4 regions of the Kocuria sp. WN036 genome follow, and region 1 is predicted to be linked to each of the others. Evidence: riboswitches for the same ligand, from Rfam matches in the RefSeq annotation. Region 1 holds a riboswitch; each other region holds the start of a gene.
What was found. A riboswitch is a leader RNA that binds a small molecule or an ion and turns the genes downstream of it on or off. The one in region 1 is predicted to bind S-adenosylmethionine.

Region 2: linked by a shared signal. The riboswitch ahead of CK505_RS00055 (ABC transporter ATP-binding protein) and the one ahead of CK505_RS13155 (bifunctional o-acetylhomoserine/o-acetylserine sulfhydrylase) in region 1 are both predicted to bind S-adenosylmethionine.
Region 3: linked by a shared signal. The riboswitch ahead of CK505_RS07965 (acyl-CoA dehydrogenase) and the one ahead of CK505_RS13155 (bifunctional o-acetylhomoserine/o-acetylserine sulfhydrylase) in region 1 are both predicted to bind S-adenosylmethionine.
Region 4: linked by a shared signal. The riboswitch ahead of CK505_RS09040 (hypothetical protein) and the one ahead of CK505_RS13155 (bifunctional o-acetylhomoserine/o-acetylserine sulfhydrylase) in region 1 are both predicted to bind S-adenosylmethionine.

What each region holds. Positions count from the first base shown of each region.
Region 1 is NZ_NSKF01000021.1:19,754-22,924, forward strand. Features, by position in the region: gene CK505_RS13145 (CPBP family intramembrane glutamic endopeptidase) at 1-441, shown strand, start outside; gene CK505_RS13150 (VOC family protein) at 464-1,102, opposite strand; SAM riboswitch class IV at 1,245-1,360, shown strand; gene CK505_RS13155 (bifunctional o-acetylhomoserine/o-acetylserine sulfhydrylase) at 1,437-2,843, shown strand; gene CK505_RS13160 (homoserine O-acetyltransferase) at 2,855-3,171, shown strand, end outside.
Region 2 is NZ_NSKF01000001.1:6,404-9,574, forward strand. Features, by position in the region: gene CK505_RS00045 (CoA-binding protein) at 95-559, opposite strand; gene CK505_RS00050 (maleylpyruvate isomerase N-terminal domain-containing protein) at 644-1,321, opposite strand; SAM riboswitch class I at 1,429-1,533, shown strand; gene CK505_RS00055 (ABC transporter ATP-binding protein) at 1,539-2,372, shown strand; gene CK505_RS00060 (aliphatic sulfonate ABC transporter substrate-binding protein) at 2,468-3,171, shown strand, end outside.
Region 3 is NZ_NSKF01000009.1:118,764-121,934, forward strand. Features, by position in the region: gene CK505_RS07955 (thiazole synthase) at 1-244, shown strand, start outside; gene moeB (molybdopterin-synthase adenylyltransferase MoeB) at 241-1,416, shown strand; SAM riboswitch class I at 1,587-1,681, shown strand; gene CK505_RS07965 (acyl-CoA dehydrogenase) at 1,794-3,143, shown strand; gene CK505_RS07970 (MFS transporter) at 3,147-3,171, shown strand, end outside.
Region 4 is NZ_NSKF01000011.1:115,873-119,043, forward strand. Features, by position in the region: gene CK505_RS09025 (cold-shock protein) at 1-143, shown strand, start outside; gene CK505_RS09030 (hypothetical protein) at 251-439, shown strand; gene CK505_RS09035 (hypothetical protein) at 542-838, opposite strand; SAM riboswitch class IV at 1,256-1,381, shown strand; gene CK505_RS09040 (hypothetical protein) at 1,395-1,622, shown strand; gene CK505_RS09045 (PIN domain-containing protein) at 1,634-2,017, shown strand; gene CK505_RS09050 (glycosyltransferase family 1 protein) at 2,021-3,171, opposite strand, start outside.

The DNA.
Region 1 (3,171 bases):
CCCCTCCCGGACCTGGGCCTCGGCACCGTGCTCTTCCTGCTCATGGGCCTGGGCACGCTGGCGCTCTACGGCGCCGGCCGGGCCCTGGGCGTCACCGCGGAGGTGACCACGTCCGGGCTCGCCGCGCACTGGTGGACGGTGCCCGTGCTGCTGCTCTCGGCCGTGCGCCACGCCCTGGTCGAGGAGGTCGTGGTGGTCGCGTTCCTGACCGACCGGCTGACCCGCATCGGGTGGAGCTGGCCCGTGGTGCTGGTGGTCACGGCCCTGTTCCGCGGCAGCTACCACCTCTACCAGGGGATCGGGCCCTTCCTCGGCAACGTGGTGATGGGCCTCGTCTTCGCGGAGCTCTACCGGCGCACCGGCCGGGTGATGCCCCTCGTCGTCGCGCACTTCCTGCTGGACGCCGTCGGCTTCCTCGGGGCAGCCCGGCTGCTGGGCTGAGCCCGCCCCGCGGTGCCCGGCCTCAGATGGTGACGGCGCCGTCCGGGGTGCTGAACGAGACGGAGAGCACCCCGGGGGTGCCGTCCGGATAGCGCCAGTCGACCTCGAGGTCCTCGAGCGCGGTCTCGACGGGAGCGCCCAGCCACTCGGCGACCCGTTCCGGGGCACCGGCGATGGTCATTCCCGCGAGCCCGACGTCCGTGATCCGCGCCTGGGACGGGTGCATCTCCGGGGCGGAGTCGAAGTGGATCATGAACGGCAGCTGCGGATCGGCGATCAGGCCCTTGACGCCGATCTGGTGCCACTCCAGGCACCGGCCGTCCGGGAACACCCGGTGGCCGGGCACGGAGCGGCGCCCCAGGCGCTGCTCGAAGGGGGCGAGGTCCTCGACCTCCACGACCCAGCCCAGCCAGCCGCCGCCGGCGGCGGACCGGGCCCGCACGGCCTGCCCGAAGGGGGCCTTCTCCGCCGCCGGGTGCTGGAGGACCTCGACGACCTCCACGTACTGGTGGTTCGTGAGCGGCAGGATCATGTTGCGGGTGCCGAAACGGGGGTGCACCCCGCCCTTGACCGGTTCGATCCCAAGCTGGTCGGCGATGCGCTCGGTGGTGGCCTCCAGGCCCTCCGGGCGGCAGGCGTAGGACACGTGATCGACTCTCATGGGCACATCGTGGCACCCTGTGAGTTTCGTCTCCAAATCGGTCCGCGACGCGCCGGGCACCGTGCGGGCGGCACCCCTGCCGCAGCGTCACGCCCGGCCCCGGCTTGACGCCGTGCGGGCCTGATCCGGAGAATGCTGTCCAGGTCATGAGCGCCAGCGTCCAAGCCCCAGCTAGCTGGCCGGCAACCCTCCACCGCGGTGGGGTGCCCTGGGTGAAGACCAGGCTCCTCGCGACCAGCGAGCGAGCAAGCGCGGGTCCCCGGCGCCCGGCCGTTCCCGGCCGCACCGCCTCGGCCGGGACGGGACCCCTGAGATCCACAAGGAGTCCCACGGCATGTCCGATCTCCCCGCTTCCCGCACCGACGCCTCCGCCGCCCGCACCGACGCGGCCGAGCGCCCCACCCCCGAGAACCCCGGGGGCTGGGCCTTCGAGACCCGGCAGATCCACGCGGGGCAGAGCCCCGACCCGGTCACCGGCTCGCGCGCCCTGCCGATCCACCAGACCACGTCCTTCGTCTTCCCCGACGCCCAGGCCGCCGCCGACCGCTTCGCGCTCGCCGAGCTCGGCCCGATCTACACGCGGATCGGCAACCCGACCACGGAGGTCGTGGAGAACCGGATCGCCGCCCTGGAGGGCGGCGTGGGCGCCCTCATGCTCAGCGCGGGGCAGTCGGCGACGACGTTCGCCGTGCTCAACGTCGCCGGCGCGGGGGACCACCTCGTGGCCAGCCCCAGCCTGTACGGCGGGACCTACAACCTCTTCAAGTTCACGCTGCCCAAGCTCGGCATCGAGACCACCTTCGTCTCCGACCCCGACGACCCCGAGGCGTGGCGGCGGGCGGTCCGGCCGAACACGAAGGCCTTCTTCGCCGAGACGATCCCGAACCCGCGCAACGACGTCCTCGACATCGAGACGGTCTCCGGGATCGCCCACGACCACGAGGTCCCGCTCATCGTGGACAACACCGTGGCGACCCCCTACCTCGTCCAGCCCCTGCGCTGGGGCGCGGACGTCGTGGTGCACTCGGCCACCAAGTTCCTCGGCGGGCACGGCACGGCCATCGGCGGCGTGATCGTGGACTCCGGGGCCTTCGACTACGGCCGCTACCCGGACCGCTTCCCCGGTTTCAACCAGCCGGACGAGTCCTACGGCGGTCTCGTCTACGCCGAGGCCCTGGGCGCGGAGGGGCCCTTCGGCGTCAACCTGTCCTACATCCTCAAGGCCAGGGTGCAGCTGCTGCGCGACCTCGGCTCGGCGATCTCCCCGTTCAACGCGTTCCTCATCGAGCAGGGCATCGAGACGCTGTCCCTGCGGATGGAGCGGCACGTGGCCAACGCCGGGACGGTGGCCCGCTGGCTCGAGGCCCGCGAGGACGTGCGCTCGGTGACCTGGGCCGGGCTGGAGTCCTCCCCGTGGCACGGGCGGGCGCAGAAGTACGCGCCCCGGGGCGCCGGGTCGATCCTGGGCTTTGTCCTCGACGGCGGACGGGAGGCCGGGGCCGCCTTCGTGGACGCCCTGACCCTGCACTCGAACGTCGCCAACATCGGCGACGTCCGCTCCCTGGTGATCCACCCCGCGTCCACCACGCACAGCCAGCTCCTGCCCGAGGAGCAGCTGGCCGCCGGCGTGGAGCCCGGCTTCGTGCGCTTGTCCGTGGGTCTGGAGCACATCGACGACATCCTGGCGGACCTGGAGCAGGGCTTCGCAGCGGCCGCGGCCGCGCAGGGAGGACAGGAGTGACCGTGACGGTCGTGAGGGGCTCCGGCGCCGGGACCGCCGTCCGCGAGGACGGCGTGCCGCGGGTCGCCGGGATCGGCGAGCTGGAGCTCGAGTCGGGCTTCCGGCTGCCCGACGTCCGGATCGCCTACGAGACGTGGGGGACGCTCGCCCCGGACGCCTCCAACGCGGTGCTCGTCGAGCACGCCCTCACCGGGGACACCCACGTGGCGGCCGGCCGGGCCCGCCCCGGCGCCCCCGAGGCCGAGCGGCGCGCCGCCGAGAGCGGCGGCTGGTGGGAGGGCCTGATCGGCCCCGGCGCCGCCATCGACACGGACCGGTGGTTCGTGGT
Region 2 (3,171 bases), on a different contig from region 1:
TGTGCGGTCCCGCCGCACGGGGACGGTCCCGGCCCGCATCGGGCCTGCGCCCACCCGGTTCGGGCGGCTCCGCCGGGTCGCTCAGCCGGGTCGTTCAGCCGGGCGGGGCGAGCGGCGGGGTCCGGCCCGGGTCCAGGGTCCAGCCCCGCCGGAGCAGGGACCGGAGCTCGATCAGGGGGCAGGTGTCCATGACCACGTCGAGGCCGGCCCGCTCCGCCCGGGCGGCGGCGTCCTCGTCGACGACGCCCAGCTGCAGCCACACCGCGGCGGCGCCCACGGCGATGGCCTGGTCCACCACCGCGCCGACGCGGCGGGAGTTCACGAAGCAGTCCACCACGTCGATCGGCCCCGGGACCTCGGCGAGCGTGCGGTGGCCGGGCTCGCCGTGCACCGGCTCGCCCTTCGGGTTGACCGGGACGATCGTCATGCCGAGGTCGTCCCGGATCCGCTTCGCCACCGAGTGCGCCGGACGGGCCGTGTTGCCGGTCAGCCCCACCACGGCCCACCGGCCGGGCCGTGTCATGAGGCGGTCGATGACGGCGGGGTCGTTGCGGCTCATGCCCCCAGCCTGGCACGGAACCCGTTCCCCCTCCTTCTTCCTCCGCGGGATTGCACGTGTCGGCGACCTCGCGGAGGGGGAGGGTCAGGAGAAGAGCGGCAGGAGGTCCGCGTGCGCGCCCAGCTCCGCACGCTCCTGGGCGGTCAGCTCCGCCCGGCCGGTGCCCACGCGGGCGAAGTGCTCGTCGCTCCAGTGCTCGAGCGGTTCCCGCTCCCACAGGTCGGTGAGGACCCGGCGGACCTCGGCGAGCCCGTCCACGGCGGGACCCGGGGAGCCGTCCAGGTGCTGGATCAGGTCCAGGTGGTGGACCGTGGCCTCCACCGCGAGGGTGCTCAGCAGGTCCTCGACGCGCAGCACGTGCCCCTGGGTGCGGACCGCGCCGTCGCCGCAGTGCTGCGCGGCGTGCACGAGCGCCCGGGTGGTCTCGCGGTGGAGGGCGCGCACCGGCTCCCAGTCCAGGACCATGGACGCGGCCACGCGGGTGTGGCGCCGGGCCTCGGCGGCCCCCGCGGGATCGCCGCCCCAGTCGGTCCAGTAGGTCGCGGCGTCCCGGTCGGGGCGGGCGGTGGTGGGCGTGTGCAGCGCGACCAGCCCCCGCAGGGCGTCCATCGCGCAGTGGTGGGTGAGGTCCCGGACCGACCACCCCGGGCAGCCAGTGGCGGCCCAGGAGTCGTCGTCGCCGAGCCCGTCGAGGACCGCGCCGAACGCCGCGCAGGCGTCGCATACCAGGTCCGCCCGGGCCGGGCTTCTGCGGCTCGTCATGGGTCCATGGTGGGGCACGGAGGGCTCCCGTGCCAGCGATGTGTCGCGATCACCACGGATGCGACGGATTTGCCAGGGAACACGCCGAGGACGTTCAATTGGTGGTGTAACCATCCGGAGCGGCTGAGAGACCTGGCTCGTCGACGTCGCAGCAACCGGCACGGATCCGTCTGATCCTCCGTGCGAGGTGCTAATGCCAGGACCGATGGAGTTGATCATGAGCACTTCCCTGCTGGGCTCTGCGCCGGCCACCGCACCGGGCACCGCGAAGCGCGCCTTCTCCGTGGCCTTCGAGCACGTCGGCAAGGCCTTCCCGTCCGGCCGCGAGACCCACCACGTCCTGCAGGACGTCGACGTCACGGCCCGGCCCGGCGAGGTCCTGGCGGTCCTGGGGCCCTCGGGGTGCGGCAAGTCCACGCTGCTGCGGGCCGCCGCGGGGCTCGACACCGCCTCGGCCGGACGGGTGCTCATCGACGGCACCCCCGTGTCCGGCATCGACCCGCGCTGCGCGGTCGCCTTCCAGGAGCCCCGCCTGCTGCCGTGGCGCTCGGTGCGCGAGAACGTCCGCCTGGGCCTGCCCCGCGGACTCCCCCGGGACGAGGGGGACGCCGTGATCGACGACCTGCTGCGCCTGGTGGGGCTCACCGCGCACGCCGGCCACCGTCCCCGCGCGGTCTCCGGCGGCATGGCCCAGCGCGCGTCCCTGGCCCGGGCCCTGGCCCGCAATCCCGGGGTCCTGCTGCTCGACGAGCCCTTCGGCGCGCTCGACGCCCTGACCCGCCTGCAGATGCAGGACCTGCTGCTCACGATCCACGCGGCCCAGCCCACCACCGTCCTGCTCGTCACCCACGACGTCGACGAGGCGCTGCAGCTCGCGGACCGGATCGTGGTCCTGGGCCGGACCGGGCCCACCGCCCCGGCCTCGATCAGCACGATCCTCGCCGTCCCCGGCGAGCGCCCCCGGGACCGGGCCTCCGAGGTCCTCGCCGAGCTGCGCGTGCAGCTCCTCGGCCACCTCGGCGTCGACACCCACCACCCCGCGACCCGCTGACGCGGCCCGCCCCCACCCCGACTCCCCTCCCCGGACCAGCGGCGGCACCCGCCCGCGCCGCCCGGCACCGTCCGTCCACCACGAAAGGCTCCGCCATGCCCCTGCCCCAGCGCTCCGTCCGCACCGTCCCCGCACTCGCCGCCGTCCTGGCCCTCGGCCTGACCGGGTGCATGGCCGGTGAGGGCTCCGGTGAGCCGCCCGCGGAGGCCGCCGGGGACGGCACCGTCCGCGTGGACTGGGCCACCTACAACCCGCTCTCCGTGGTGATCAAGGAGAAGGGCTGGCTCGAAACCGCGTTCGCCGAGGAGGGCATCGAGGTGGAGTGGGTGCAGTCCGCCGGGTCGAACAAGGCCAACGAGGCGCTGCGTGCGGAGGCGGTGGACATCGGCTCCACCGCGGGCTCCGCGGCGCTGCTGGCCCGCAGCAACGGCACCCCGATCCGGGTGATCGACCTCTACTCGCAGCCGGAGTGGTCCGCCCTGGTCACCACCGCCGGCAGCGAGGTGCAGGAGGTCGCGGACCTCGAGGGCCGCACCGTGGCCGCGACCAAGGGCACCGACCCGTACTTCTTCCTGCTCCAGGCCCTCGACGAGGCCGGGGTGGACGCCGGGGACGTCACGATCCAGAACCTGCAGCACGCCGACGGCCGCGCCGCCCTGGAGAACGGCCAGGTGGACGCCTGGTCCGGGCTCGACCCGATCATGGCCGCCGCGGAGGAGAACGGCGCGGAGCTGTTCTACCGCAACGTCGACTTCAACACCTACGGCTTCCTCAACGCCCACGAGAGCTTCCTCGAGGA
Region 3 (3,171 bases), on a different contig from region 1:
CGTGCTGCTGGCCAGCGCCGTCACCCGCGCCCAGGACCCGGTGGCGATGGCCACCGCGATGCGCCACGCCGTGCTCGCCGGCCGGCTCGCCGCCGGTGCCGGGCGCATCCCGGCCCGCCGCCACGCCCAGGCGTCCTCGTCGATGGCCGGGCGGATCGACACGGACGCCGCCGGTGCCGGGCCGGCTGACGGCCCGGCGGACGTGCCGCGCGGGGACTGGGCGCCCGTGGGGGAGCGGCCGTGAGCCCGCTGCCCCCGCTCGTGGAGCCCGGCCCCGAACTGACCCGCGAGGAGCTCGAGCGCTACGCCCGGCACCTGACCCTGCCCGGGATCGGGACCCTCGGCCAGCGGCGGCTGCGGAACGCCCGCGTGCTCGTCGTCGGCGCCGGGGGGCTCGGGTCCCCGGCCCTGCAGTACCTCGCCGCGGCGGGGGTCGGGACCCTCGGGATCGTCGACGACGACGTGGTGGCGGTCTCCAACCTGCAGCGCCAGGTGGTGCACACGACCGCCGACGTCGGCCGCCCCAAGTCCGTCTCCGCCGCCGAGGCCGTCACCGCGCTCAACCCGCTGGTGGAGGTCCGCATCCACCCCGTCCGGCTGGACGCGGACAACGCCGTGGACATCATCGGCCGGTACGACCTGGTCCTGGACGGCGCCGACAACTTCGCGACCCGCTACGTGGTCAGCGACGCCGCCGCCCTGACCGGCACGCCTTGCGTGTGGGGCTCCATCCTGCGCTTCGAGGGGCAGGTCAGCGTCTTCTGGGCCGGGCACGGGCCCACCTACCGGGACCTCTACCCCGAGGCCCCGCCGGACGGCGAGGTGCCCAGCTGCGCCGAGGGCGGGGTCTTCGGCATGCTCCCCGCCACCGTCGGCGCGGTCATGGTCACCGAGGCCGTCAAGCTCGTCACCGGCACCGGGGAGCCCCTGCTCGGCCGGGTGCTGCTGCACGACGCGCTGGCGATGACCTGGCGCGAGATGCGGCTCACCCCGGATCCCGACGCCGCCCCGGTCACCGCGGTGGCCCGGCCCGCCGCGGTCTGCGCGCTGCCCGGCGCGGACGCTTCCGAGACCGTCGGGGCGGCCGAGCTGGCCCGGCTGCTCGAGCGCCGGGAGCGCGGGGAGGCGTCCTTCGCCCTGGTGGACGTGCGCGAGGACTGGGAGCGGGAGCTCGTGGCCATCGACGGCGCCGTGCCCGTGCCCCTGCAGGAGATCCTGGACCGCGGCGCGGACGCCCTGCCCCCGGAGGCCCGCGGCGCTGACCTCGTGCTGCACTGCAAGGCCGGGGCCCGCTCCGCGACCGCGCTCGCCGCGCTACGGTCCTTCTACGCCGGGCGGGAGGAGCGGGTCCGCCACCTCGAGGGCGGGGTGCTCGCCTGGGTGGCGCAGGTGGAGCCGGACCAGCCGGTCTACTGAGACGGGCTCCTGCGCGGAACTCCTGTGCCGGACTCCTCATCCGCTCTCCTGATCCAGGCCGATACACCACTGCGGAGGACGTGACGGTCTGTGACGCCGTCGTGACATTCCATGACGTGCGCGCGTCATCCGGTTGGTCCCGGACCGGGCTGTCTGGTCCCATGGCAAGCGCCCCATTCAGAGCGGTTGAGAGATCTGGCTCGACGACGCCGCAGCAACCCGCCCTCCTCCGGGGTCAGGGTGCTCATGCCAGAACCGATGGAGATCCCGGATCTGCAGTCGGTCCGTGACGTCAGCCTCCGGCGCTGCCGCCACCGGACCCGCCCCGGCGCGACCGGCCGACCGGCAATCCTCGGTGCGACCGAGAGGACCACCGCATGACCCCGAGCACGGTCGAGGAGACCACCGCCCATCCCCGCGCCGGCACGGACCTCGCCGCCGGCCTGCCCGGGGACTACGCCGGGCTGCGGGAGCACTTCCGGCCGCTGTTCGCGGAGATCGCCGCCGGCGCCCTGGACCGGGACCTCCGGCGCGCGCTGCCCTACGCGGAGGTCGGCCGGCTGGACCGGGCCGGGTTCGGTGCCCTGCGCGTCCCGGCGGCCCACGGCGGCCCCGGGGTCAGCCTCGAGGACTTCACCCGGCTGCTGGTCGACCTGGCCGAGGCCGACTCCAACATCGCCCACCTCTACCGCTCCCACCACGGCTTCGTGGAGTCCCTGCGCTTCCTGCCCCGGGAGCTCCAGGAGGTGTGGTACCCGCGGGTGCTGGCCGGGGCCACCGTGGGCAACGCCTCCACGGAGAAGGGCGGCAACGCGCTGGGCACCCTGAACACCGTGCTGAGCCGGACCCCCGAGGGCTGGGAGCTCACCGGCCGGAAGTTCTACGCCACCGGCTCCGTCTTCTGTGACTACACCCGCGTCTCGGCCGCCCTGGACGGCCGCGACGGGCGCCGCTTCGCCGTCGTCGCCACGGACGCCGAGGGCGTGGTGCTCGAGGACGACTGGGACGGCTTCGGACAGAAGCTCACCGGCACCGGCACCGCGGTCTTCGACCGGGTGCGCGTCCCGGACGACGCCGTGCTGGACCGCACCGCCGGCAGCGCGGAGGCCGTCCACGAGGCCGCCTTCTTCCAGCTCGTGCTGCTGGCCGTCCTGGCCGGCATCGCCCGGGCGGCCCGGAGGGACGCGGTGGAGACCATCGCCGGACGCCGGCGGACCTTCAACACCGGGCTCGGCCTGCCGTTCCGCGACGACCCGCTGATCCAGGAGGCCACCGGACGGATCTCCGCCAAGGCCTTCGCCGCCGAGGCCACCGTCCTGCACGCCGCCCGTGCCCTGGACGCCGGGATCGCCGCCGCCGCAGCGGCCGGCGCCGACCGGCCGGACTTCACCGGGACCCTCCCGGCGGCGCTGCACGAGTCCGAGATCGCCGTGGAGCACGCCCAGGTCACCGTGCCGGAGCTGGCGCTCGGCGCGGCCCAGGACCTGTTCCTCACCGTGGGCGCCTCCGCCACGTCCACGGCCAAGGGCCTGGACCGGCACTGGCGCAACGCCCAGACCGTGGCCACTCACAACCCGATCGCCTTCCGCGCCCGCGCCCTCGGCGACTACCTCATCAACGGCACCCTGCCCGAGGGCCTGAACGCCATCGGCGACGCAAGAACTGTCGCTAAGACCGACGCCACGACCGACGCCGCGACCGACGCCGACCGAACCCCAGGAGCCTGACGCATGAGCACCACGACCACGGCCGCCC
Region 4 (3,171 bases), on a different contig from region 1:
ACGGCTCCAAGGACGTCTTCGCCCACTTCTCCGCGATCAACTCGAACGGCTTCCGCTCGCTGAACGAGAACGACCGCGTCGAGTTCGAGACCCAGGACGGCCCCAAGGGCCCCCAGGCTGCGAACATCAACGTCATCTCCTAAGGATCTTCCGCGGGCTCCGGCCCGTTGATCCTCCAGAACCGTCGTCGGGCTGCGCCCGGCGGCGGTTCTGTCGTCGTACCCGCCGAGCAGCACCGGGAGGAAGCGCCGTGACCGTTCCCGATCCGCTCCCCGCCGCGGAGGAGCCGGAGGACCCCTTCGTGGTGAACCGGGTCTCCGACGCCGAGCTGGACGTCTCCGTGCCGTTCGAGGTCGAGGCCTCCGAGTGGGGATTCGACGGCTCCGCCGACGAGGCCGGCGGCGGCTGGGGCTCGGCGGGGGACTACGGCCTCGAGTGAGCACCCCGCGGGTCCCACCGGCGCTCCGGACGTCACCGTCCTCCCGCACGACGGAGGCCGCAGCCCGACGGGCTGCGGCCTCCGTGCGCTCCTGTCCGCCGGCTATGCCGACAGCGGGAGGGACGAGGGGTGGAGCTTGAAGAACGGGTGCCGTCCGGTCGCCGCGAGGGCTCCGGGAACGAGGAGCTGGCGGTACTTGGCGCACCATTGCGCCGTACCCTCCGTGTGCTCCGCCGCGGCGGCCAGGTCGTCGGCCTCGGGGCTCAGGTACTCCTGCACGTCCCCGTCGGTCGACGTGAGACGGACGAGGTGGAGATCGGGGAGGGCGGTGACGGTCACGTCGATCCACTCCTCGCGCTGGTCGGTGGTGATGGCTGTTCTTTCTTCGGACATGGTCATGTTTTCTCCTGACGTTCTTGCAGGCATCCGATGGCGTTGCCCGCCGCTTCGTCATCCGATCCACCCGGGAACATCGGGTTGGCGCGCAGCGGGTCGGAGCCCCTCCACGGTTCCGCCGGGGATCGTCGATCTCCGGCCGAGGGCGTGGACGCCGCATCTCGAGAAGCAGGTTCAGGCTACCCCGCGGCACCGACACCTCGACAAGCGAGTCGTGAGTTGTGTCACTGAAACGTAATGCGCGGGGCCGTCGCCTGCGCCGTCCCCGGTACTACGGGACCCATTCCAGCGCAACGATGTGTCGTCGAGATGTCCGGGCGGTGACACCCCGGGGAAGGCCTGTGCACAGGAGGGGGCACCGGATCCGGCCGGGTCGCCGCACGCGGACACTGTTCGGCCGATGTGGTTCAATGGGGAGAGCTTCAAGAGACCCGGTCGGCAAGCTCCGACTTGACCGGGCACCAACCCCATGTTCACGGGTGGTTCGGATGACGAAGCGGCTCGCATCGCCGCAGCAGCGGTACCCGGTGCGAGCAAGAGCGCACGAAGGATCCCGGTCATGTCCGACCCCCGCCACTCCGCCGCCCGCACGGGCGCGTTCCCCCAGCCCTCCCACGCCGTCCCGGCCACCGGGGACGGGACCCGCCGCGACCCCGCGCCGAGCGTCCCGGCGATCAGCGTCTCCGCCATGAGCGTCGAGGACTACGCCCGCGTGGTGCAGGTCCGCACCGAGTTCGTGGACTTCCTGCTGGCTCCGGCCCGCGGGGAGCTCGCCGCCGCGGCCTGAGGCCCGCCGCCGTGGACCTCCTCCTGGACCGTTCCGTGCTGCTGGGGGTGCGCACCCCGGAGCGCTGCCCCGAGCTGGCCGAGGTCCTGCGCCGGCACGGACACCGGCGGCTGTTCCTGCCCGCCACGGTGCTCGGGGAGCTGCTCGCCGAGCGGCCCGACGAGACGCTGTGGGCGGAGCAGCTCGAGCTGCGCTTCCCGGGCCGGGTCCTCCCCGCGGACGCCGCCGTGGCCCGGGCGTGGGGAGCGCTGGCCGCGACGGGGGCGGCCGATCCGCTCGCCGGGCTCACCGCGGCCACGGCCCTGGTCCACGGGCTGACCGTGCTGACCGCGGAGCCGGGGCGGTACGCCGGCACCGGGGCGCCCGTGCTGGACGCGTCCCCCGCCCGCCGGTAGCCCTCAGACGGCCCGGCGGTGCCGGCGGCTGCGCCCCTGCCCCTGCGCCGAGAGCGCCACGGCGCGCTCGTAGTGCTCGAGCAGCTGCCCGACCAGCACGTCCCACGTCCGGCCCTGGACCGCCGCGTGCGCCGCGACGCCGAACGCGGCCCGCTTCGCCTCGTCGCCCAGGAGATCCGCCACGTGCCCGCGCAGCGCCCCGAGGTCGCCCGGGGGATAGAGCCAGCCGGTGCGGGACCGGTCCACGAGGTCGAGGGGACCGCCCCGGCCGGTCGCGACCACCGGCACCCCCGAGGCCATGGCCTCCTGGATCGTCTGGCAGAACGTCTCGAACTCGCCGGGGTGGACGAACACGTCGAAGGACGCCATGATGCGCGCCAGGTCGGCACCGCTGCGGCGCCCGGTGAAGTGGGCCTGCGGGAGCCGGCGGCGCAGGGCGTCCTCCTCCGGGCCCGAGCCCACGACCACCAGGCGGGTGCCGGGCAGGTCCGCGACCGCGGAGAGGTCCTCGACCTGCTTCTCCGGGGCGATCCGGCCCACGTAGCCGACGATCCGCCGGCCGCCGCCGACCTCCTCCCGCCACCGCTCGTCCCGGTGCCGGGGGGAGAAGCGGGTGGTGTCCACCCCGCGCCGCCACAGGTGCACGTCCTGGACGCCGTGCTCGGTGAGCTGCCGGACCGCCGCGGTGGACGGCGCGAGCGTGAGCGTGGCGAGGTTGTGCATGGAGCGCACGTGCCCCCACAGGAGCTGCTCGAGGAACGGGGCCCCGTACTTGGCCGCGTAGCCGGGCACGTCGGTCTGGTAGACCGCCACGCACGGCACCCCGAGCTGCTGGGCCGCCAGGATCGCCCGGCGGCCCAGCACGAACGGGGAGGCCACGTGGACCACGTCCGGCCGGAAGCGCTCCAGCTGCCGCCGCACCCGGGCCACGGTCCCGCCGGCCACCCGCACGGCGGGGTAGCCGGTGAGCGGAACGGCGGGCAGCCGGTGCACCGGCACCCCGTCGAGGTCCTCGACGACCTGCTCCGCCGGGCGCCCGAGCGGCGCGGGGTCGTAGGAGGGCGCCACGACCACGACGTCGTGCCCGCCGGCGACCAGCTGCTCGACGACCCGCAGCACCGAGTGGGTGACTCCGTTGAGGTGGGGGAGGAACT